One region of the Variovorax monticola genome, then DNA from elsewhere that is predicted to be linked to it. Evidence: riboswitches for the same ligand, from Rfam matches in the RefSeq annotation. Region 1 holds a riboswitch; the other holds the start of a gene.

Region 1 (11,592 bases):
TCCAGAAAGCGATCGAATGAACAAGCGCCGCCTCGGCCTGCTCACCGGCACCCATGCCGTCAACGACCTCTACCAGGGCCTCGTGCCCGCCCTGCTGCCTTTCATGGTGCTGGAGCGCGGCTACAGCTATACGGCCGTGAGCGGGCTGATGCTCGCGGCCACCGGCCTGTCGAGCGTGGTGCAGCCGCTGTTCGGCCTGTACGCCGACCGTCACCCGCGCAGCTGGCTGGTGCCCACGGGCTTCCTGGTGGCGGCGCTGGGCGTGGTGCTGGCGGGCATCGGCCAGAGCTACCTGCTGACCTGGATCGCCATCGCGCTGTGCGGGTTGGGCATCGCGGCCTACCACCCGCCGGCCACGGTGGCGGCGCGCGCGGCCGGGGGCGCCTCGCAGAAGGCGATGAGCGTGTTCTCGGTGGGCGGCACCATCGGTGCCTCCTTTGCGCCGGTGCTCGCGGCCACGGTGGTCGGTGATGGAGGCCTGGCGCGCAGCTACCTGCTGGGGGTGCCGGCGCTGGCGATGGGCGTGGTGTGGCTGCTGGCGAATGCAGGGCGCGGCGGTGCGTCCGCCGCCACCGCAGCCGCCGCGCGCAAGGCCGCCGGCGAGGTGCTCAAGCCCCACAACGACTGGCGCGCCTTCGGGCTGCTGGTGGCGACCATCGTGGGCTGGTCGGTCCCGTACGTCACGGTGCTGTCGATGCTGTCGCTGCGCGTCACGCGCGACCTGCACGGCACCGCCTTCCAGGGCGCGGCGGCGCTCACCGGCTTCACCGCCGCGGGCGCGGTGGGCGTGCTGCTCGGGGGCTGGCTCGGCGACCGCATCGGACGCATGGGCACCATCCGCAGCGGCTACGTGCTGGCCCTGCCTTCGCTCGCCGGCCTGGTGCTCGCACCGACGCCCGGCTGGGCGCTGGCCTGCACCGCGCTGCTCGGCATGAGCATGTTCCTGCCCTTCGCCGCGCAGGTGACGCTGGCGCAGGACTACCTGCCGCGCAACCCGGCCACGGCCAGCGGCATCACGCTGGGGCTGGCGCTGTCGGTGGGCGGGCTGGTGTCGCCGCTGTTCGGCATGCTGTCGGACGCGCGCGGGCTGGGCGTGACTTTCACCGCGGTGCTGTGCGTGCTGGGCGCGGCGACGGTGTTGGCGCTGCGGTTGCGCAACCGTGTGGTGCAGGTGATGCCGGAGGGAGCGAAGGGCGCGGCGGCCTGAACGCTGGCGTGCGGTTGCGCAGCGCAAGGTGTCGTTCGATCGCTCGGGTCGAGCCGCAAGACGCTGGCGCTGCAGCGCGTGGGCAACCAGTGGCTCATTCGCAAGGAGATCGCGGGCGGATGACGCCGCCAGCAACCGTTGCCCGTGTAAACCAAACGGTTCATGAAGATGTCACCGCTTGCAACGATGCTGCAGCCCTCGACTCCCGAAAGCTGTGGCTGCCATGTTCCCCACCAAGACCGACAAGGCCCGCGATGAACTCCAGGGCGGCCAGCGCACGCTCAGCCAACGGGAGCGCGCGCTGCTGCTCATGGCGGACGGCCGGCGCTCGCTGACAGACTTCAGCCCGCTGTTCAGTACCCGGGACGAGGCCGACCAGGCGCTCCAGGCGCTGGTGCAGCGGGGCTACCTGCAAGACCCGCAGGCCGTAGCGGCTGCGGCTGCGGCCGCGCAGGCGGCGCAGGCCCCGGCGATACCCGCCGCCGACCCGATCCAGCTGAGCACCTCGGCCGACAACTTCGACGGCAAGCGCTCGCTGGCCACCACGCGCATGTTCCTGTTCGACATCTGCGAGCGCATGTTCGTGCGCCGCGACCCCAAGTTCGCCCTGCAGATGCGCGACGCCCTGCGCGAGGCGCGCGACCGCGAGGCCATGATGACCATCGCCGCGCTGATGCTCAGCGAAATCGAGAAGGCCGCAGGCCCGGAGCGCGCCGAATCGCTGCGCGAACGCATCGACCGGTTGCTGCCGCCGGCTGAAATCGTCCACTGACGCGAAAACCCCGGGCACCGCGATCCACTACACTCGCCCCGGTCAGGAGAGAGCCCCGCGCGACGGGGCCGCCGAAGGCGCAGGGGATTCCCGAACGCTCAGGCAAAAGGACTGACAAGGCGCCGGTACACACCGGCGTTTCCTTGCTGGAGAGAGGCCGCCGTACCTGAAACGATGCAGCGGCCCACCGAAGGAGCAAACCCCGATCGTGGGGCGAATCTCTCAGGTAAAGCGGACAGCAGGGGTGGCCCATGGCTTGCGTCATGGATTTCGTCTGCCCCTTTGGAGCGCCCCATGGCCTCTTCCGCTGCTTCCGCCCCCGACACCCCGCTGCTCAAGACCCCGCTGTACGACCTCCACGTGGAGCTCGGAGCCCGCATGGTCCCGTTCGCCGGCTACGCGATGCCGGTGCAATACCCCGCCGGCCTGATGGCAGAACACAAGCACACGCGCGACGCGGCCGGTCTGTTCGACATTTCCCACATGGGCCAGCTGCGCCTGGCCGGCCCCGACGCCGCTGCGGCGTTCGAGACCCTGATGCCCGTCGACGTGATCGACCTGCCCGCCGGCAAGCAGCGCTACGGCCTGCTGCTGAACGACGAGGGCGGCATCCTCGACGACCTGATGTTCTTCAACGAAGGCAACGGCTCGCTCTTCGTGATCGTCAACGGCGCCTGCAAAGCGGCCGACATCGCCCACATCCGGCAGAAGATCGGCGGCCGCTGCGACGTGCAGCCCCTGCCCGGCCACGCCCTGCTCGCGCTGCAGGGCCCGCAGGCGGCGGCCACGCTGGCACGCCTCTCACCCGGCATCGAGCGCTTCGTGTTCATGACCGGCGGCGCGGTGCGGATCGGCGGCATCGCTGCCTTCGTCACCCGCAGCGGCTACACCGGCGAAGACGGTTTCGAGATCTCGGTGGCTGGCACGGACGCCGAGGCGCTGGCCCGGCTCCTGCTGGCCCAGCCCGAGGTGAAGCCCATCGGCCTCGGCGCGCGCAATTCGCTGCGGCTCGAAGCCGGCCTGTGCCTGTACGGCAACGACATCAACACCACGACCACACCGGTCGAGGCCTCGCTCAACTGGGCGATGCAGAAGGTGCGCCGTGCCGGTGGCGCGCGCGAAGGCGGCTTCCCCGGCGCCGCGAAGATCCTGGCCCAGCTCGCCGCGGCCACCCCGGGGGCCGCCGGCCACACCGATCACGACACGCTCAAGCGCAAGCGCGTGGGCCTCGTCGCCCTGGAGCGCATTCCGGTGCGCGAGGGCACGGTGCTCCAGTCTTTCGAAGGCCACGACATCGGCATCGTCACCAGCGGCCTGCTCGGCCCCACGGCCGACCGCTGCGTGGCCATGGGCTACGTGGCCACAGCGTTCGCGGGGCCGGGCACGCGCCTGCAGGCCATCGTGCGCGGCAAGCCGGTGCCGATGGAAGTCTCGACGCTGCCTTTCGTGCCGACGCGCTATTTCCGGGGCTGACCACGGCTAGGCTCTGCACCCCGAATCAATTTTTTCCACGAGGAGTTTTTCCATGAGCATCAAGTACACCAAGGACCACGAATGGGTGTCGGCCGAAGACGGCGCGGCCACCGTCGGCATCACCGTGCATGCGCAGGACGCGCTGGGCGACGTCGTGTTCGTCGACCTGCCCGAAGTCGGCAAGAGCTTCGCGCAGGGCGAAGTCGCCGGCGTCGTCGAATCGGTGAAGGCCGCCGCCGACGTGTTCATGCCCGTGTCGGGCGAGATCGTCGAAGTCAACGAAGTGCTGCGCGCCGACCCCTCGCTTGCCAACAGCGACCCGCTGGCCACCGGCTGGTTCTTCAAGGTCAAGCTCAGCGAACCCGCGCAACTCGACGCGCTGCTCGACGCTGCCACGTACGACAAGTTCGCCGCCGAATCCTGATGCGCTGAGTTCTTCAGCCGCCTTTTCTTTTCTTCTCCAGCCTTCACCGCCATGCCGATTCCCGCCCTTCCCTCTTTGCAAGAACTAGAGAACGCCGAAGAATTTCTCGCCCGCCACATCGGCATCGATGCGGCGGACGAGGCGCGCATGCTGCCGGTGATCGGCTCGGCCACGCGCGCGGAGCTCATCGACGGCATCGTGCCGGCGGCCATCCGCCGCGCCAGGCCGATGCGGCTGCCCGCGCCGGTGACCGAGGCCGACGCGCTGGCCGAGTTGAAGGCGCTGGCGTCGAAGAACAAGGTGTTCAAGAGCTTCATCGGCCAGGGCTACTACGGCACGCACACGCCCGGCGTCATTTTGCGCAACGTGCTCGAAAACCCCGCCTGGTACACCGCCTACACGCCCTACCAGGCCGAGATTTCGCAGGGCCGCATGGAAGCCCTGCTCAACTTCCAGACGATGGTGTGCGACCTCACGGGCATGGCCATCGCCAACGCGTCGATGCTCGATGAAGCCACGGCCGCGGCCGAGGCCATGACGCTGGCCAGGCGCAGCGTGAAAGCCAAGAGCAACGTGTTCCTGGTGTCGGGCGACTGCCACCCGCAGACCATCGAAGTCATCAAGACGCGCGCCGCGCCGCTGGGCATCGAGGTCAAGGTGAGCACCGTGTCGGAAACGCTGCCGCTGCTGATGGTGAGCGGCGAGTTCTTCGGCGTGCTCGCGCAGTACCCCGCCACCACCGGCCACGTGCACGACCTGCGCCCGCTCGCGGGCCATGCGCACCAGTGCGACGCCGCCTTCATCGTCGCGGCCGACCTGCTGGCGCTCACGCTGCTGGTCGCCCCCGGCGAGTTCGACGCCGACATCGTCTGCGGCACCACGCAGCGCTTCGGCATGCCGCTGTGCAACGGCGGCCCGCACGCCGCCTACCTCGCCTGCCGCGATTCGTTCAAGCGCTCGCTGCCGGGCCGCCTGGTGGGCGTGAGCGTCGACGCGCACGGCCAGCCGGCCTACCGCCTGGCGCTGCAGACGCGCGAGCAGCACATCCGCCGCGAGAAGGCCACGTCCAACATCTGTACCGCGCAGGTGCTGCCGGCCGTGGTGGCCAGCATGTACGCCGTGTACCACGGGCCCGACGGCCTCACGCGCATCGCGCAGCGCGTGGCGGCGCTCACCGCCATCCTGTCGAAGGGCCTGTCGCAGATGGGCCGCGAGCCGGTCAATGCCACCGCCTTCGATTCGCTCACCGTGAGCACGGGTGACGACACGCAGACCATTCTGGAGCGCGCGCAGACGGGCGGCGTCAACCTGCGCCAGCGCCTGCAGCACCACCTGGGCATTTCGCTGGACGAGACCACCACGCGCGCGGACATCGAGACGCTGTGGGCGCTGTTCGTGCCCGCGGGCACCGCGATGCCCCGCTTCGACGACCTGGCCGCCAGCGCCACGCCGCTGATCCCCGAGGACCTGCGCCGCACCAGCGGCTTCCTCACGCATCCGGTGTTCAACACGCACAAGAGCGAAACCTCGATGCTGCGCTACATCCGCAGCCTGTCCGACAAGGACCTGGCGCTCGACCGCAGCATGATCCCGCTGGGCAGCTGCACCATGAAGCTCAACGCCACCAGCGAGATGATTCCGATCACCTGGCCCGAGTTCGCGAACATCCACCCCTTCGCGCCGGCAGACCAGCTGCAGGGCTACGCCCAGCTCGACGCGCAACTGCGCGCGTGGCTGTGCGAGGCCACCGGCTACGCGGGCATCAGCCTGCAGCCCAACGCGGGCTCGCAAGGCGAGTACGCCGGCCTGCTGGCCATCAAGGGCTTTCATGAAGCCAAGGGCCAGGGCCATCGCAACATCTGTCTCATTCCGTCTTCCGCCCATGGCACCAATCCGGCCAGCGCGCAGATGGTCGGCATGCAGGTGGTGGTGACCGCCTGCGACGCGCAGGGCAACGTCGACATGGACGACCTGAAGCGCGCCTGCGAAAAGCACAGCGCCCACCTGGCCGCCGTGATGATCACGTACCCCAGCACGCACGGCGTGTTCGAGACGCGCGTCAAGGAACTCTGCGAGCTGGTGCACGAACACGGCGGGCGCGTGTACGTGGACGGCGCCAACATGAACGCGCTGGTCGGCGTGGCGGCACCCGGCGAGTTCGGCGGCGACGTGAGTCACCTGAATTTGCACAAGACCTTCTGCATTCCGCACGGCGGCGGCGGGCCGGGCGTGGGCCCGGTGTGCGTGGTCGAAGACTTGGTGCCGTTCCTGCCGGGCCATGCGACCGCCGGCCTGGCCTCGCACGGCGTGGGTGCCGTGTCCGCCGCACCGCTGGGCAATGCGGCCGTGCTGCCGATCAGCTGGATGTACTGCCGCATGATGGGCGCCAAGGGCCTGCAGGTCGCGACCGAGACGGCCATCCTCAGCGCCAACTACATCAGCGCGCGCCTGAAGGACCATTACCCCACGCTGTACGCGAGCCCCAACGGCCACGTCGCGCACGAGTGCATCCTGGACCTGCGTCCGCTGAAGGACACCAGCGGCGTCACTGCCGAGGACGTGGCCAAGCGCCTGATCGACTACGGCTTCCACGCGCCCACGCTGAGCTTCCCGGTGCCGGGCACGCTGATGGTGGAGCCGACCGAGAGCGAGCCGCTGGTGGAACTGGACCGCTTCATCGACGCGATGATCGCCATTCGCGGCGAGATCCGCCGCATCGAGGAAGGCGTCTGGCCGAAGGAAGACAACCCGCTCAAGCACGCACCGCACACCGCGGCCAGCCTGCTCGGCACGGAATGGGCGCATCCGTACTCGCGCGAACTCGGCGCGTTCCCGCTGGCCGAACTCAAGAAGGCCAAGTACTGGCCGCCGATCGGCCGTGTGGACAACGTCTACGGCGACCGCAACCTGTTCTGCAGTTGCGTGCCGGTGGGCGACTACAAGGAAGCCGAAGAGGCCTGAGGACCGTTTGAGGACCAGCGACGCGCGAAGGCGCGTCGCTCCCATCGCCCTGCGCGGCCGATGCGCGCGCGCCGGGCCCGCTAGTGGTTAACACTGCCTCGGCCTTCGTTGACTCAGCGAAAAGTTCGCACTTAAAATTTACGTACAGGTTCAGATTTAAAGACCATCTGTGAGATGGCTTTGTCGCGCCTGCATGGTTTGCGTTTGTCCTCTTGCGGATTATTCCAATGGAGACAACTGTGCAACCCAACGCGATCAAGATCCGCGGCATCGACGATGTCATCGCCTACCTGGATTCACGCCAGGGCATCGTCGGCCGGGCCGCCGTCATCTGGTGGCTCGCGCTCGGCGGACTTTTCCTCGACGCCTTTTCCAACTCCGCATTGAGCGCGGGCCTCGGCCCGATGACGCGCAACCTGTCGCTCAGCGCCGCGCAGGTCGCGCTGATGACCTCGATGGCCTCGTGGGTCGCCATTGCGTTCAATCCCATCGGCGGCTGGATGGCCGACCGCTGGGGCCGCATCCGCCCGCTCATCCTGGCCAAGCTGCTGGCCGTGATCGGCGCGGTGCTGGTGGTGTTCGCGCCCAGCTTCGAGATGATCCTGGTCGGCCGCTTCTTCGTGGGCGCGGCCTACGGCATCGACTTCGCCATCGCGATGGCGGTACTGGCCGAGTTCACGCCGGCCAAGCTCAAGAGCCGGCTCAACACCTGGCAGGGCATGTGGTACGCGGCGGTTTGCACCAACCTGCTGCTGGCGCTGGTGTTCTATTCGTGGGAAGTGGGCGACGCGATCTGGCGCTATTCGGTGGCGGCGACCGCGGTCTTCGGCGTCACCATCCTGGTGCTGCAGTTCGCGCTGCTGGTTGAAAGCCCGGTCTGGCTGGCCCGCAAGGAACGGCTCGACGAAGCCGCCAAGGCCATGAGCCGCATCTACGGCCGGCTGTTCGTTGCCGCACCGAACAACGAACGCCTGCCGGTACTCAACCAGGCGCGCCGCGGCGCCGCCAACGTGTTGCTGATCTTTCGCGGCGTGTACCTGCAGCGCACCATCCTCGCGGCCACGGTTCAGGTCGGCCAGTCGATCCAGTATTTCGCGGTGGGCTGGTACCTGCCGCTGATCAGCGCGACGCTGTTCGGCAAGGACTTCGCCCAGGCCACCCTCGGCGCGCTGGCCTTCAACGTGTTCGGCATCTTCGGCGGCTTTCTCTCGCCGTGGATAGGCCGCAAGCTCGGCCTGCGCCGCGCCTCGGCCTTCGGCTTCGCGATGGTGTTCGTCATGCTGCTCACGCTGGGCCTGTTCCACGGCCGCATGCCGCTGTGGCTGGCGGTGACGGTGCCCTCGCTGTTCATCCTGTTCCACTCGGGCGGGCCAGGTGCGAACGGCAAGAGCCTGTCGTCGCTGTCGTTCCGCAGCGAGCTGCGCGCGGGCGCCAACGGCATCATCGGCGCGCTGGGGTCCATCGGCGCGGCGCTCGGGCTGCTGGTGTTCCCGCTGTTCCGCGAAAAGTACGGGCTGGAGCACACCTTCCTCGTGCTGTCGGTGGTGCCGCTCGTCGCGAGCGTGATCTGTTTCGCGATCCGCTGGGACCCGACCCGCACCACCATCAACCCAGACAACGAAGCCGGCGCGCCGCAGTTCAAGGACGACGCGCGCGCGCTTTCCGAACCCCTGCAGCCCGCCGTGGGAAAGATGCATTGATGAAGTCCTTCACCGAGGACGTGATCCTCTCCATCGACGAAGGCACCTCGGGCACCCGGGCGGCCGTGGTCGGCCGCGACGGGCACGTGTCGTGCCTCGAATACGCACCGCTGCAGGTCGACACGCCACGCCCCGGCGTGGTCGAGCAGGACGCCAACGCAATCCTCGACAAGACCTTGGCCGTGTGCCGCACGACCATCGCGCGCGCGCACGCCGAGCACAAGCGCATCGCCGCGCTCGCCATCGCCACGCAACGCTGTTCGGCCGTGCTGTGGGACACGCACACCGGCCGCGCGCTGGTGCCCGCCATGGTGTGGCAGGACACCCGCTACGTCGACGAGCTGAACCGGCTCGCACCGCGGTGGGACACGCTGCTCGTGAAGCAGATGGGCCGCCCGGTCGGCGTGCGCTCCCCCTACCTCTGGGCCACGCACCACCTGCGCGAAACGCCCGCGGTGGCGCGCGCCTTCGACGAACGCCGGCTGGCCTTCGGCACCATCGACAGCTGGCTGCTGTGGCACCTGTCGGACCAGCGCGCCTGCGTGACCACCCCAACCAACGTGACCTCGGGCAGCGCCTACGTGCTGGCCGAGCACCGCTACCACCTCGACTGGATCGAAGCGCTCGGCTTCCCCCAAGAGCTGCTGCCCGAACTTCGCGAGGACGCCGACCTGTTCGGCCGCACCCGCGCCGACCTGCTGGGCATCGACGTGCCCATCCTGGCCTGCGCGGGCGACCAGCATGCGGGCGCCATCGGCCTGGGCTGCCTCGACCGCGAACAGGCGATGTGCGTGCACGGCACGGGCAGCTTCGTCGACGTGATCACCGGCCCGGTGCAGCCTGCCAACGCCGGGCTGCATGACGGCACGCTCACCATGACGGCACGCCGCGCGCAAGGTGTGTCGCACTTCGCGGTGGAGACCTTCGTGGCGACCACAGGCTCCGCACTGAACTGGGTCTGCGACAAGCTGCAGTGGTTCGACAACGCGGCGCAGATCAGCCAGCTCGCAACCACCGCCGGCAGCTCGCGCGACGTCACCTTCATTCCCGCATTGACCGGCCTGCGCGTGCCCGCGATGGAGCCCGCCGCGCGGGCCTCGCTCACCGGCATCTCGATGGCCACCACGCGCGCCGAGGTGGCACGCGCCATCCTCGAAGGCATCGCGCATTCGGTGGCTTCGTGCATCCAGTCGAACGAAGAGGTCTCAGGCGTGCGCGTGTCCGAACTGGTGGTCGGCGGCGGCCTGTCGGGCAGTTCCGCGCTGTTGCAGATCCAGGCCGACCTCACCGGCATGCCGGTGCGGCGCATGAAGGAAACCGACCGCGCCAGCCTGCGCGGCATCGCATTTCTCGCCGGCGCCTCGGGCCTGCTGTGGGACTCGTTGCAGCAGGCCCGCGCCACGCTGGAAAACGACGCGGTGTTCGAGCCGCAGATCGACGGCGGCGAGCGTCAGGCGCGGCGCGCCCTGTGGCACGCACGCGTCGCGTCCGAACTCGCGCACGCGCGCCATTTCAAGAACCTTTCGACAGGAGAACTCCCCTCATGATGGGTTTCCCATCCCTGCGGCCCGGCAAGGACCGCGCCGCGATGACGACCACCGAGCCGCTGCGGCTGAACCGGCAGGAGCAGCTCACGCGCCTGGCCGACGAACCCTTCGACATGCTGATCGTCGGCGGCGGCGTCACCGGCGCCTACGCCGCGCTCGACGCCAGCCTGCGCGGCTACCGCGTGGCGCTGGTGGAGAAGGACGACTTCGCCTTCGGCACCTCCTCCAAGTCGTCGAAGATGGTCCACGGCGGGCTGCGCTACATCGAGCAGGGCAACCTCGGACTGGTGCGCCACTCGCTGCTGGAGCGCCAGCGGCTGCGCCGCAACGCACGGCACCTGGTGCAGCGCCTGCCTTTCCTGTTTCCGGTGATGGAACGCGAAGGCGTGTTCGACAAGCGCCTGGCCAAGGCCTTCGAGAGCCTGCTGTGGACCTACGACATCGCGGGCGGCTGGCGCGAGGGCATCCTGCACCAGAAGCTGTCCACGGCCGAGGTGCTGTCGCACTGCCCCACCTTCCGCGAAGAACACCTGACCGGCGGCTTCATGTACTTCGATGCGCGCGTGGACGATGCGCGGCTCACGCTCAACATCGCGCGCACCGCCGCCTTCCACGGCGCGGCGGTGCTCAACCATGCCAAGGCCGTGGAGATCACGCGCAACGGGCACGGCAAGGTCGACGGCGCGGTGGTGCAGGCCGATGGCCGCGAGATCCGCGTGCGCGCCGGCGTGGTCGTCATGGCCACCGGCGTGTGGCTGCGCGACTGGGACGGCCGCAGGAAGAACGAAGAGAAGACGCTGAACGTGCGCCCCGCCAAGGGCGTGCACGTGGCCATTCCGTGGCTGAAGATCCGCAACGACTGCACCGTGACCATTCCGGTGCCGGGCCGCAATCGGCGCGCGACCATCACGCGCTGGGGCGACGTCTGTTATCTCGGCACCACGGACGAGGACTACACCGGCAACCTCGACGACGTGTGCTGCACGCGCGAAGAGCTCGACTTCCTGCTCGACGGCGCACGCTCCGCGCTGAAGACCGACCTGCGGGCCGAAGACGTGGTCGGCAGCATCGCCGGCTGCCGCCCGCTGGTGGCGCCGCCGGGCGGCAAGACGCTGGAGATCAAGCGCAACCACGAGATCCGCACCGCCTCGGACGGGCTGCTGACCATCGTCGGCGGCAAGCTGACAACGTCGCGCCACATGGCCGAACAGACCATCGACGCCGCGCAGAAGGTGCTGGGCCGGCGCAACAGCTGCAAGACCAAGTCGGCCTTCCTGCTGGGCGCCGCCGGCTACGACGCGCAGGCCATCACCGCCTCGGGCGGCATGGCGGCGCACCTGGGCGAGCGCTACGGCACGGAGGCGCGCTTCGTCACCGACATCCTGCACGCCGATCCGGGCCTGCAAAGGCAGATCGTCGAAGGCCTGCCGCACAGCGAGGCCGAAATCGTCTACGCCGTGCGCCATGAACTCGCCTGCACCGTCGACGACGTGCTGTCACGGCGCATC
Region 2 (11,592 bases), on a different contig from region 1:
GGCGCACGCACCGCGCGGGTCATCGAGATCATGGTGGCCGCGTTGCGCTCTTCGGGCTTCACCACGAGGTCGGTGACGGTGGCCCCTGCGCACGACTCCGCCGCGCCCAGCGACACGCGCCGCGGCTGCAGGAACGAACGCCCGACCAGTTCACCTTGCGGGTTTCGGGCGCTGATGCTCGTGGAGACGCCGCCCGGGTTGCCCAGGTGCTTCCAGCGAAGGTGCTCGCGGTCGGTGACTTCGGGGGTCGAATACACCGCGGCGCCAACGGCGATCTGTTCGTCGAGTCCGTCCGCCTGCAGCGCCTCCAGTCGAATCTTGTTCATCGGAATTGCGACGCCTGCACTCAGATTTTCTTGTCGATCGAAAGAACGACGAGGCCCACCACGACCAGCGCCAGCCCCAGCCAATAGCTCCCGCTGGGCATGTTGCGCTGAATGATCGCTTGGAAAATGGCGGTGAAGAAAATGGCAGTCGAAGAAATGGGGTAGGCGTATTTCACGTCGAAACGCGACAGGATATAAACCCAGAAGATCATGGCAAAGCCATAGATGAAAATTCCGAGCCAAAGCCATTTGCTGGTGAGCAAGGCATTGATCGACAAGCCTCCCAGCGCAAAAACTTCCTTCGATGCCTGGGACAGCACCAACTGCCCCGAGCCCATGATCATTGCAAACAGCAATGTCAGCATGACATTAATCATTTGACCGCTTCGTCCATTGTTGGAGTAGATATGTTCCGGTGAATCGGTCACAGGACGCGTCGTGAAATCTTCTTGTGCAGGGGCGTGCGCGGAACCGCGGCAATGTCCTGGCCAAAGAATGAAAGAATCAATTGAATTCCCATCAGGATGGGAAGCGCCGCGAGCATCACCGTGCCCGACGATGTTTCAACGCCGGCGCGCATGGAATTGATCCAGTGGTAAATACCGAATACGCCACCACCAAAAAACAGCAAAAGGCCGACCGGCAATTCCAGCGAGCCGAGTGACATGTCGCGCAGGTAGTAGTTGTAGCCAATTCGCTTCATGAAATTTCTCGCGTGCTTGAAAAGAAATTCAGTCACGATCTTCGAAATTTTCAGATTGCTGACTTCGTCGCCGTACTGTGCCTCCATCGGCACGTCCATGACCACCGCGCGCAGCGTGTTGAGCCGAAACAGCACATCGGTTTCAAAGAAATAGCGACGGCTCAGCTTTTCCATGGGCAGGTGTTCGGCCACCCGCGCATGAATGGCCGTGTAACCGTTGGTCGGGTCAAACAGGTCCCAATAGCCGGACGAAAGCTTGGTCATCAGCGAAAGAACCGCGTTGCCGATGAGGCGAACCTTGGGCATGGCGCGGACCTTTTCCAGGTCGAAGAACCGGTTCCCCTTGGTGTAGTCGGCCTCGCCCGAAAGAATGGGGTCTACAAAGTTGGGAATGAGCGTCGGGTCCATCTGGCCGTCGCCGTCGATTTTCACGATGACCTGGGCGCCGTCCTTGATGGCCTCGCGGTAGCCGGTCATGACCGCACCGCCGACGCCCTGGTTGACCTCATGAAAAACGATGGTGATTCGCGGATCGGTGCAATTCGCCTTGACGAAGTTGCCCGACTGGTCGGGACAGGCATCGTCCACCACGTAGATTTTCCAGACGTACGAAGGGATCGATGCAATCAGCGGCGCGATGTGCCGGGTGACCTTGTAGGACGGGATCACGACCGCGATCCGGGCGCTCGACATCTGCGTTTCGTAGCTGGTGGAGGTCATTGTTTGAAAGATACTTCACTGAAGGTGACGGGGACGGCGGTCTGGCCCGAGGCATAGACGACGGCAGTGGCTGCTTTTCGGGGCGCCCTGACTTCCATGGAATAGGTCGTGGCCTCGGCGGTGCATTCGAACACCTGGATGTTCGTTGCGATGAACCGGCCCTTGGCATCCATCCAGTTCACCTGCAGGCGACCCTGGGTCGGTTGCGTGTCGCAGACGCTCTTCGCGCTGTTCTTGTAGCGGCGTCCGGCGACCACGGGAACCTGCTGCGTCGCCACGGCCGTCACGTTGACCGAGATGCGGCCCGCGCGCCTGTCCAAATTGCCAGGTGGCAGGTACCAGCCGTCGTCCGCGGCGAATTCGGGGTTGCGCAGCAGTTCCTGCGCGAACCGATATTGATCCTTGACGCGCCGCACGGCAATGGGCACGAACGCAGCCACCGGGTCGCTCGAGTCCTCGATCAGTTTTCTCAGCACGGGCGTGCCCCAGCCGCTGTCGAGAACGAGGTAGTCGCCGCCCGCCAGCACCAGCGCCCTGGCCATCGCGTCGGTCGAATCGGCAGCGGTCACGGCGCGCTCGAAATTCGGGTTGTACCAACTGGGGTACAGCGCATCGGCATGAAGGCCGGCACCCAGCGGCGAGGAGAACACCGCCACTGGCGAGTCGTCGAGGTTGAGCTTGTTCACCACGTCGACCGCGCTGCGAATGGGCAGCCGCTCGCGCAGGAAGGCTTCCCTGCCGGTCTGGCTGAGCAGCGGCTGCGCCACGATGTCGCCGTAGTGGGTTGCCGATTTCAGGAAGACGAGGTTCAGCAGCACGACGACGGCGCCGGCGATCCAGAGCGCCCGCTTGCCGGTCGGCGAGGTGTTTTCCGGCTGCGAGAACGCGGCGGCGATCAACGCGACCATCAACACGAAGGCCGGGAAGATGTAGCGAAGGTAGGCGATGGACTGGAACGTCACCACCGCCGAAGCCGCACCCACGAAGAGAATCGCCAGCGCGCGCTGCTTTCCTTTGCGAGCCACCAGCACGACCGCGGGCAGCAGGAGCAGCACCCACTGGAAACCGCTCGCGCCCGGCCAGCTTTCCAGAAAGGTTTCGGTGTGGAAGGTCGCCTGGTAGAGCGTGTCCCACTTGAAGCCCTTGGTCCAGCGGGAGTCCTGGAAGTTGGCCAGAGGCCAGAGCTTCGAACGGAAGATCTCGTTGAAATAGGGGAACAACGGATTTTTGGTGAGCACCCATGCGGTGAGGTAGGGAACGCAGCCTACCAGCGCGAACAGCCCAAGTGCACGCGCGAAGCGCCCCGCCGATGCCTTGATGGCCCACACGCGAAAACGCACCAGGAACACGATGAACAACCCGGGAAGGATCGCCAGCGTGATCGCTTTCGCGGCCAGTGCGCCGCCGAGCAGGATGGCGGCCGAGCGGATGTCGGCGGGCCGCTGCCCGTCGCGCTGCAGCGCCCTGAAAAGCGACAGCGCGCCGGCGACCGCGAAGGCCGCCCAGACGGATTCGATGTAGAGGCTGCTGCTTTCGAGCAGCGCCAGCGGCGTGGTGAGCAACAGCAGCGCGCCCCACTTCGCACCGGCCCGGCTGCCGCCGGCCCACAGCACGAGTTCGCGCACCAGGCAGCAGGTGGCCAGCACGAAGCCGACATTGACCAGGCGAGCGCCTGTTTCGCCCGCCAGCATGTAGCCCAGCGAGAACAGCCAGTCGCCCATCATCGGCATCACCGCCCACGCATACAGGCTGACGTCGAAGCCCCAGGCGTGGCGCGCCGCGAGGTGCGCGGGAATGAACAGGTGCGAGGCCAGGGCGTCGTGCCCGGTTTCCGGCATCAACGCCACGATGAAGTGAGCCAGCGCCACGCCGACGATCAGCAGGTCCAGCCAGGACGTCGACTTGCTGCGGGCGAAGGTCTTCATCGACAGCAGCGCCGTGCGAACCTGCCGCCAGCCGAAAACGATCGGCAAGGCCAGCGCGATGGCGTACAAGCCCGGGTAGTTGATGGGCCAGTGCGCGGCAAGGCCGATCAGCGACCCATACACGACAGCGCCCACGAGCACCGAGATCAGGGCCGAGGGCGCTTCGCTGCGCTTGCTCCACACCGTCAGCACCGTCGAGCCCACCACGTGGCTCGCGAGCGCGATCCACGCCACGACCAGCAAGGCGCCCGCCGCGCCCGTGGCCAATGCAATGGCGGCTGCCACGGCCGCGCCGGCCGCCAGCCGATGGATGCCGAGCCAGCGCGAACAGATTTCGGCGACGAACATGCCGCTCGCCATCACCACGGCGTATGGCTTGAGCGCGTCCCACCGGAGGGCGGCGATCGAATGCCAACTCAGCTGGTGCAAGCCTGTCGCCGTTGCCACGCCGCCCAGGAGGAGCAGGGCAAGCACGGTGGTCCATCTGAAATTCATTGGCGGCGCTTAGAAAAAATGCGAGACGGTGAGTTGTTCATTTTCGCCGTCGTCAGGAACCGGCCGAATGAATGTGGGCCGCAACGTGCGGCCGCATGAGAGAAGAAAACTGAAGGGTGCGCCCGAAAAGCGCCCGTGCTGGCGCGCCGCGCACGGCGTCATTCAAATACTTCGGCGTCGGCCAGACGTCTGCCGGTCTGGTCCTTGGCGGACAACACGAAATCGCTCTGCAGGTCGGGCCAAACGATGGCGATGGCCGGGTCGTTCCAGGCAATGCAGCGTTCGTTGGCCGGGGCGTAGTAGTCCGTTGTCTTGTACAGGAAGTCAGCGGTATCGCTCAGCACCAGGAATCCGTGCGCGAAGCCCGCGGGCACCCACAATTGCTTGTGGTTTTCTTCGCTCAGTTCCTGTGAAACCCATTTGCCGAAAGTCGGCGACTTGCGCCGGATGTCCACCGCCACGTCGAGCACCGTGCCGCGCACCACCCTCACCAGCTTGCCCTGCGGCTGCTGAATTTGGTAGTGCAAGCCACGTAGCACGCCCTTGACCGAGCGCGAGTGGTTGTCCTGAACGAAATCGACATGATGGCCGACCGCTTCGTCGAAGGCCTTCTGGTTGAAGCTTTCGAAGAAGAAGCCCCGCGCGTCGCCGAACACCTTGGGCTCGATCACCAGCACATCGGGAATGGCTGTCGGCGTGGCCTTCATGAGCGCACCTCGTCGTTCAGCAGGTGCCGCAGGTATTTGCCGTAGCCGCTCTTCTCCAGCGGCGCCGCGAGCTTCTCGAGCTGTTCACTGGAGATGAATCCGTTGCGCCACGAAATCTCTTCCGGACAAGCAATCTTCAACCCCTGCCGATGCTCCAGCGTCGCAATGAACTGGCCCGCTTCCAGCAGGCTGTCGTGCGTGCCTGTGTCCAGCCAGGCGTAGCCGCGCTGCATGATCTGCACGTTCAGCTGGTCCAGTTCGAGGTACGCCTGGTTGACGGCGGTGATCTCCAGCTCGCCGCGCGCGCTCGGCTTCACGGCCTTGGCAATGTCCACCACCTGGTTGTCGTAGAAGTAGAGGCCGGTGACGGCGTAGCTGCTCTTGGGCTTCAAGGGCTTCTCTTCGATGCTGCTGGCCTTGCCCTTCGCGTCGAACGCGACCACGCCATAGCGCTCCGGGTCTTGCACGTGGTATGCGAACACGGTGGCCCCGGACGGCTTCTTGTCGGCGTCGGCGAGCAGGTTCACGAGATCGTGGCCGTAGAAGATGTTGTCGCCCAGCACCAGCGCGCTCGGCGAATTGCCCACGAACTTGTCGCCGATGAGAAAGGCCTGCGCCAGGCCGTCCGGGCTCGGCTGCACCGCGTACTGCAGGTTGATGCCCCACTGGCTGCCGTCATCCAGGAGTTGCTGGAAGCGCGGCGTGTCCTGCGGCGTGCTGATGATCAGGATGTCGCGCATGCCACCCAGCATCAGCGTGCTGAGCGGGTAGTAGATCATCGGCTTGTCATACACGGGCAGCAGCTGCTTGCTGAGCGCCAGGGTCGCCGGATGCAGGCGGGTGCCCGAGCCGCCGGCCAGGATGATGCCCTTGCGTTGAGTCGTCGTGGTCATGCTTTTCTTCTCGTGTGAATTCACGCGTCAGAGCGTTTCGCGCAGCATGCGCGCAACGCCGTCCTGCCACGGGGGCAGGCGCAGGCCGAAGGTGGTCTGCAGCTTGGTGGTGTCCAGGCGCGAGTTGTGCGGGCGCTTCGCCGGGGTCGGGAAGGCGCTGGTCGGCACGGCCTCGACGGCATCGGGTCCGGCCTTGAGCTCGACGCCGGCCTGCTGCGCCAGCCCGAGCACATACCGCGCGTAGCCGTGCCATGTGGTTTCGCCGCCGGCAATCGCGTGATAGAGGCCGGCTTTCTTGGGGTCTTGCAGCGTCGCCCGGATGGCGTGCGCCGTGATGTCGGCCAGCAGCTCGGCGCCCGTGGGCGCGCCGAACTGGTCGTCGATGACGGTGAGCTTGTCGCGCTCCTTCGCCAGCCGCAGCATGGTCTTGGCGAAGTTGCCGCCGCGCGCCGCATACACCCAGCTCGTGCGAAAGATGAGGTGCTTTGCGCAATGCTGCGCCACCAGCTGCTCGCCCTCGAGCTTGGTCTGGCCGTACACACTCAGCGGGCCGGTCGCGTCGTCTTCCTTCCAGGGCGCGGTGCCGCTGCCGTCGAAGACGTAGTCGGTCGAGTAATGCACCATCAGCGCGCCAATCTGCTGCGCCGCCTCGGCCACCACGCCGGGCGAAGTGGCGTTGAGCTTGCGCGCGAACTCGGGCTCGCTCTCGGCCTTGTCGACGGCGGTGTGCGCCGCCGCATTGACGATGACGTCGGGGCGCACCTTCAGCACGGTCTCTGCCAGTTGCTCGGGGCGGCTGAAGTCGGCATGGAAATCGGTGCTGTCGAAATCGAGCGCCACCAGCTCACCCAGCGGCGCCAGGCTGCGCTGCAATTCCCAACCCACCTGCCCGCCCTTGCCAAGCAGCAGCAGCTTCATGCAGCAGCCTTCGCGTCGTACTGTTTTTCGACCCACTCGCGGTAGGCGCCGCTTTGCACGTTACGCACCCACTCGCTGTTCGCGAGGTACCACTCGACGGTCTTGCGAATGCCGGAGTCGAAGGTCTCGGCGGGCTTCCAGCCGAGCTCGGCTTCGAGCTTGCGCGCGTCGATGGCGTAGCGGCGGTCGTGGCCGGGGCGGTCGGTGACGTAGGTGATCTGTTCCTTGTACGGCTTGCCGCCGGCCTTGGGGCTGAGTTCGTCGAGCAGCGCACACACGGTGTTGACGATCTCGATGTTGGGCTTCTCGTTCCAGCCGCCCACGTTGTACGTTTCACCGAGCTTGCCGGCTTCGAGCACACGGCGGATGGCGCTGCAGTGGTCCTTCACGTAGAGCCAGTCGCGCACCTGCATGCCGTCGCCGTACACGGGCAGCGGCTTGCCGGCCAGCGCGTTGACGATCATCAGTGGAATGAGCTTTTCGGGAAAGTGAAACGGCCCGTAGTTGTTCGAGCAGTTGGTGGTAACCACCGGCAGGCCGTAGGTGTGGTGCCAGGCGCGCACGAGGTGGTCGCTGGCGGCCTTGCTGGCCGAGTACGGGCTGTTGGGCTCGTACTTGTGCTCTTCGGTGAAGGCGGGGTCGGTCTTGGAAAGCGAGCCGTAGACCTCGTCGGTCGACACGTGCAGAAAGCGGAAGGCTGCCTTTTGCTCGGCCGGCAGCGCACTCCAGAAGCCGCGCACGGATTCGAGCAGGCGGAAGGTGCCGAGCACGTTGGTCTGCACGAAGTCTTCGGGGCCGTGAATGGAGCGGTCGACGTGCGATTCGGCTGCAAAGTTGACCACGGCGCGCGGCTTGTGCTCTGCCAGCAGGCGGTCGAGCAGCGCGCTGTCGCCGATGTCGCCCTGCACGAAGATGTGGTTGGGGTTGCCCTTGAGCGACGCGAGGGTCTCGAGGTTGCCCGCGTAGGTCAGTTTGTCGAGGTTCACGACCGGCTCGTCGCTGTTCGCGATCCAGTCGAGTACGAAATTGGCGCCAATGAAGCCAGCGCCGCCGGTAACCAAGATCATGGGGTCCCCTGTTATATGAAGCATTTGCCCTGCGGCAAACGAACTGGCGATTATCCCATTGGGTCGGTGTGCCGAAACACAAGGCTTGTCTCGCGGGCGCAACCGGTGTTTACAATCGGCCACACTGCAGGAGAGCGGGCCACCCAGGTGGCCCTACCGAAGGCGCAAACTCCCATGAACGCTCAGGTCGGCCCGACGAGGTCTTCGAAGAAGATTTCGGCAAGGGGTCAGTACTGCACCAACTGACAACGCCGTCTGGAGAGCCATCGCACCACGCACAGTGGCAACGATGCACCGAAGGAGCAAACCCGCTGCGGGCGCAACGGGTGAATCTCTCAGGTACCGAGGACAGGGGGAGCGGCAACTTGGACCACGGTCGTCCGGTTGCCTGCTATTGATTCAATAGCACACCACGCCCGTCGTTCAAGCGCTTCAACCTCAAAAGGTATTTGAAATGCGCGTGATCGTTCTTGGCGCCGGCCTGCTCGGCGTGACCTCGGCTTACTACCTCCAGCAACTCGGCCACGAAGTGACCGTGATCGACCGGCAGGCCACCCCGGCCGCCGAAACCAGCTTTGCCAACGGCGGGCAAATTTCCGTGAGCCATGCCGAACCGTGGGCCAACCCGGGCGCACCGCTCAAGGTGCTGCAGTGGCTGGGCAAGGAAGACGCCCCGCTGCTGTTTCGCATTCGCGCCGACATGCGCCAGTGGCTCTGGGGCCTGCAGTTCCTGCGCGAATGCACGCCAGCGCGCACCCGCCACAACATCGAACAGATCGTGCAACTGGGCACCTACAGCCGCGACGTGTTGCAACAGTTGCGCCGTGACACGCACATCGACTACGACCAGCGCACCCAGGGCATCCTGCACTTCTACACGACGCAAAAGGAGTTCGACGGCGCCCTCGCCCCCGCCGAGCAGATGCGCGCGCTGGGCTGCGAACGCCAGGTCATCTCAGCCGACGAGGCGGTGAAGATCGAGCCCGCCCTCGCCCACATCCGCCCCAAGCTCGCGGGCGCCACCTTCACGGCGGAAGACGAATCGGGCGACGCCAACCGCTTCGCGCGCGAGCTCTCGAAACTGGCGGCCGCGGCCGGCGTGAAGTTCTTGATGAGCCACACCGTCACCGCCCTGCGCGAAGCCGGCGGCAAAGTCGACCACGTCGAGGTGACCGACGCCGAGGGCCGCTTCCAGCGCATTCGCGGCGACGCGTTCGTCATGGCGATGGGCTCGCTGAGCCCGCTGCTGGCCGCGCCGCTGGGCATCCGGCTGCCGATCTACCCGGCCAAGGGCTACTCGGTGACGCTGCCCGTGAAGGACGCCTCCAAGGCCTACCAGGTCTCGCTGACCGACGACGAGTTCAAGCTGGTGTTCTCGCGCTACACCTCGGCGTCGGGCGACCGCCTGCGCATCGCCGGCACGGCCGAACTCAACGGCTACGACCGCGACCTGAACCCGGTGCGCTGCGAAGCCATCGTGCGCCGCGTCGAAGCGCTGTTTCCGGGCGCCGGCGACACCACGCAGGCGCAGTTCTGGACCGGCCTGCGCCCCGCCACGCCGAGCAACGTGCCGCTGATCGGCAAGACCAGGTTGGCGAACCTGTTCTTGAACACCGGCCACGGCACGCTCGGCTGGACGCACGCCTGCGGCTCGGGCAAGTCGATCGCGCGCATCGTGAGCGGGCTGGCGCCCGAGGTCGATTTCGCGTTCACCGGCGGCATGCCTGCGCCGCAGTCGCGCGTGCTGCAGCCGGCGTGATCGCCAGGGTCAGTCGTTGCTGGTGAACACCGTCAGGACGCCGGTGTAGCCATACAGATGGTGGCGGGCAATTTCGCCCGCCGCGAAGAAGCCGACCAGCGGCACGTCGCCCAGCGCATGCCGCACGATCTGCAGCTCCGCGCCCGGCGCGCCGAAGTGCGGCCCGCCGCGCCCCGAGCAGCTCACGTACACCGCCCCGGCAATGCGCCGCGCCGGGTGCGGCGCGGCCTCGGCCTCACCCGCGGCCACGGCGCGCGCGGTGGCCAGCGTCTGCTCTTCGGGCTCCAGTTCTTCGCGAATTTCGGCGCAGATGCGCATCAGGTCGGCCCGCGCGGCCTGCGCGTTGCGGCGGCAGAAGGTCAGCCGCATGCCGGCCTCGGCCGTGTCGGCAATGGCGATGCCGCGACGCGTGGGGTCCAGGCCGATGATGTGGCGCACCAGCACATCGGCGCCCAGGTCGCCGGTGCGGCGGATGCCGTCGCTGCCCGCGTCGGCCAGCCCCACCAGCGTGTTGCGCACCGCGTCGATGGCCTCCTGCGGCCGCTCGAGCGACACCTGCAGGTCGGCCAGCAGCACGTCGAGCGCCGGTTCGCCGTCGAGCTTGAGCAGCAGGTTGCCGTCGGCCTCGGTGATCTCGCGCTCGCGCACCGCGCCCGAGCGCAGCGGCTGGCAGCCCTGCGTGACGCGCGACACCACCCGCACGCCCTCGCCGAACACCACACCCGACATGCCGCCCGAAAACACGCCGCCCGCCGCGCCATGTCCGCGGATGTTGCCGTTGCCGCCGATGGCGAACTGCAGCGAGCCGTGGCGGCCCGACGACAACCCGCCGAACAGGTAGCCCGTGTCGGTGCGCCCGGCCATCTCGCCGATCAGCTCGGCCAGGTCGGGCGTCGCGGGGTCGGCATGCACCAGCGCCGTGTGCGCCTCGAAGCCGCTCATTTCGGAGTTGCCCAGCGGCGCCACGCCCGAGAACACGCGGTACTGGTCGCTCGGCAACGCGCACAGCATCAGGCTGATGCCGGGCTCGTCGAAGTACTCCGCGTTGTTGGCCGACACGCCGATGCCGACCGTGCCCGACCAGTCGGTCACCTCGGACAGCTCGGCGCTCAGGTGGTCGAGGATGTCCTGCGCGTCGCTGGCGTAGTGGTCGGTGATGTAGAGCAGCCCCAGGGTGGGCGCCGACGCGTAGTCGGGCAGGGCCATTTGCGCGCGCAACTGGGCCAGCACGAGGCCGGCCGCCATGCGCCACTGCGGATGGGTGGCATGACCGGAGGGAAACAACTTCATGATGCGTGCCGACCCGTTCTCTTCAAAAAATATCTGTGTATGACGTCAGCGCCGGGCGGAGGTTCGCTTGCGCGCGGCGGTGGCGGTCTTCTTTTTGGCGGCCGGCGCGGCAGGGGCCTTGCGTGCGGCGGCCTGCTTTGCGGCGGCTGGCTTGCGCGCGGCCGGCGTGCCCATCGCCTTGACGGCATCGGCCAGCGGCTGCGCCATGGCCGGCACCTTGAGCTGGGCCGCGTCCTGCAGCGCGGTGCTGGCGATCTGCTGGAACTGTTCGGTGAGCGCGCCCCACCACTGCATGGGGTCGACCACGCCCGCGCCGCCGGCCTTCGACCCGGCCGAAGCGGGCTTGCCGCGCGACTTCGCCGGTGCCGAGGTTTCTTCCTCGGGCGATTCGTCTTCGACCTCTTCGGGCTCGGGCGCGGGGGCCGGCGCGGTCGCGGCCGCCGCAGCCGCCGGCGCCATCGCGGCGGCCTGCTTGGTGAACGCGCTGGCGATGTCTTCCATGCGCACGTTCATGCCGCGCAGTGTGGACAGGGTCATTTTCTGCACCTCGAGCGCCTGGATCGTGGCCTTGAGCGCATGGCCGTTCTGCTCGAGCCAGTACTGCACCGTCTTGAGTTCCTGGATGCGCTTGTCGACCTCTTCCACGCTCAGCGTGGGCGCCACCCAGCTCGCCAGGCTCGGAATGCCGGGCACCGCGCCGGCCCCGGTACCGGCCCCTGCGGCCGCGCCGCCGGCGAGGTTCTTCAGGAAGTCGAATCCGGGGACGAACTGGCTGAAGTCGAAGGGCTT

The links. A riboswitch is a leader RNA that binds a small molecule or an ion and turns the genes downstream of it on or off. The one in region 1 is predicted to bind glycine.
Region 2: it holds a riboswitch for glycine, as region 1 does, so the genes downstream of both, ACSFA5_RS17410 (D-amino acid dehydrogenase) here and gcvT (glycine cleavage system aminomethyltransferase GcvT) in region 1, are expected to answer to the same signal.

The regions. Positions count from the first base shown of each region.
Region 1 covers NZ_JBPJZP010000001.1:641,383-652,974, forward strand. Annotated here, with positions in the region: gene ACSFA5_RS02885 (MFS transporter) at 17-1,207, shown strand; gene ACSFA5_RS02890 (hypothetical protein) at 1,431-1,979, shown strand; glycine riboswitch at 2,013-2,103, shown strand; glycine riboswitch at 2,116-2,228, shown strand; gene gcvT (glycine cleavage system aminomethyltransferase GcvT) at 2,274-3,452, shown strand; gene gcvH (glycine cleavage system protein GcvH) at 3,505-3,876, shown strand; gene gcvP (aminomethyl-transferring glycine dehydrogenase) at 3,928-6,837, shown strand; gene ACSFA5_RS02910 (MFS transporter) at 7,077-8,537, shown strand; gene ACSFA5_RS02915 (FGGY family carbohydrate kinase) at 8,537-10,084, shown strand; gene ACSFA5_RS02920 (glycerol-3-phosphate dehydrogenase/oxidase) at 10,081-11,592, shown strand, end outside.
Region 2 covers NZ_JBPJZP010000004.1:599,204-610,795, forward strand. Annotated here, with positions in the region: gene ACSFA5_RS17370 (hypothetical protein) at 1-410, opposite strand, end outside; gene ACSFA5_RS17375 (hypothetical protein) at 347-691, opposite strand; gene ACSFA5_RS17380 (glycosyltransferase family 2 protein) at 751-1,749, opposite strand; gene ACSFA5_RS17385 (hypothetical protein) at 1,746-4,169, opposite strand; gene rfbC (dTDP-4-dehydrorhamnose 3,5-epimerase) at 4,328-4,876, opposite strand; gene rfbA (glucose-1-phosphate thymidylyltransferase RfbA) at 4,873-5,769, opposite strand; gene rfbD (dTDP-4-dehydrorhamnose reductase) at 5,797-6,687, opposite strand; gene rfbB (dTDP-glucose 4,6-dehydratase) at 6,684-7,754, opposite strand; glycine riboswitch at 7,872-7,969, shown strand; glycine riboswitch at 8,000-8,116, shown strand; gene ACSFA5_RS17410 (D-amino acid dehydrogenase) at 8,209-9,513, shown strand; gene ACSFA5_RS17415 (FIST signal transduction protein) at 9,523-10,803, opposite strand; gene ACSFA5_RS17420 (PhaM family polyhydroxyalkanoate granule multifunctional regulatory protein) at 10,849-11,592, opposite strand, start outside.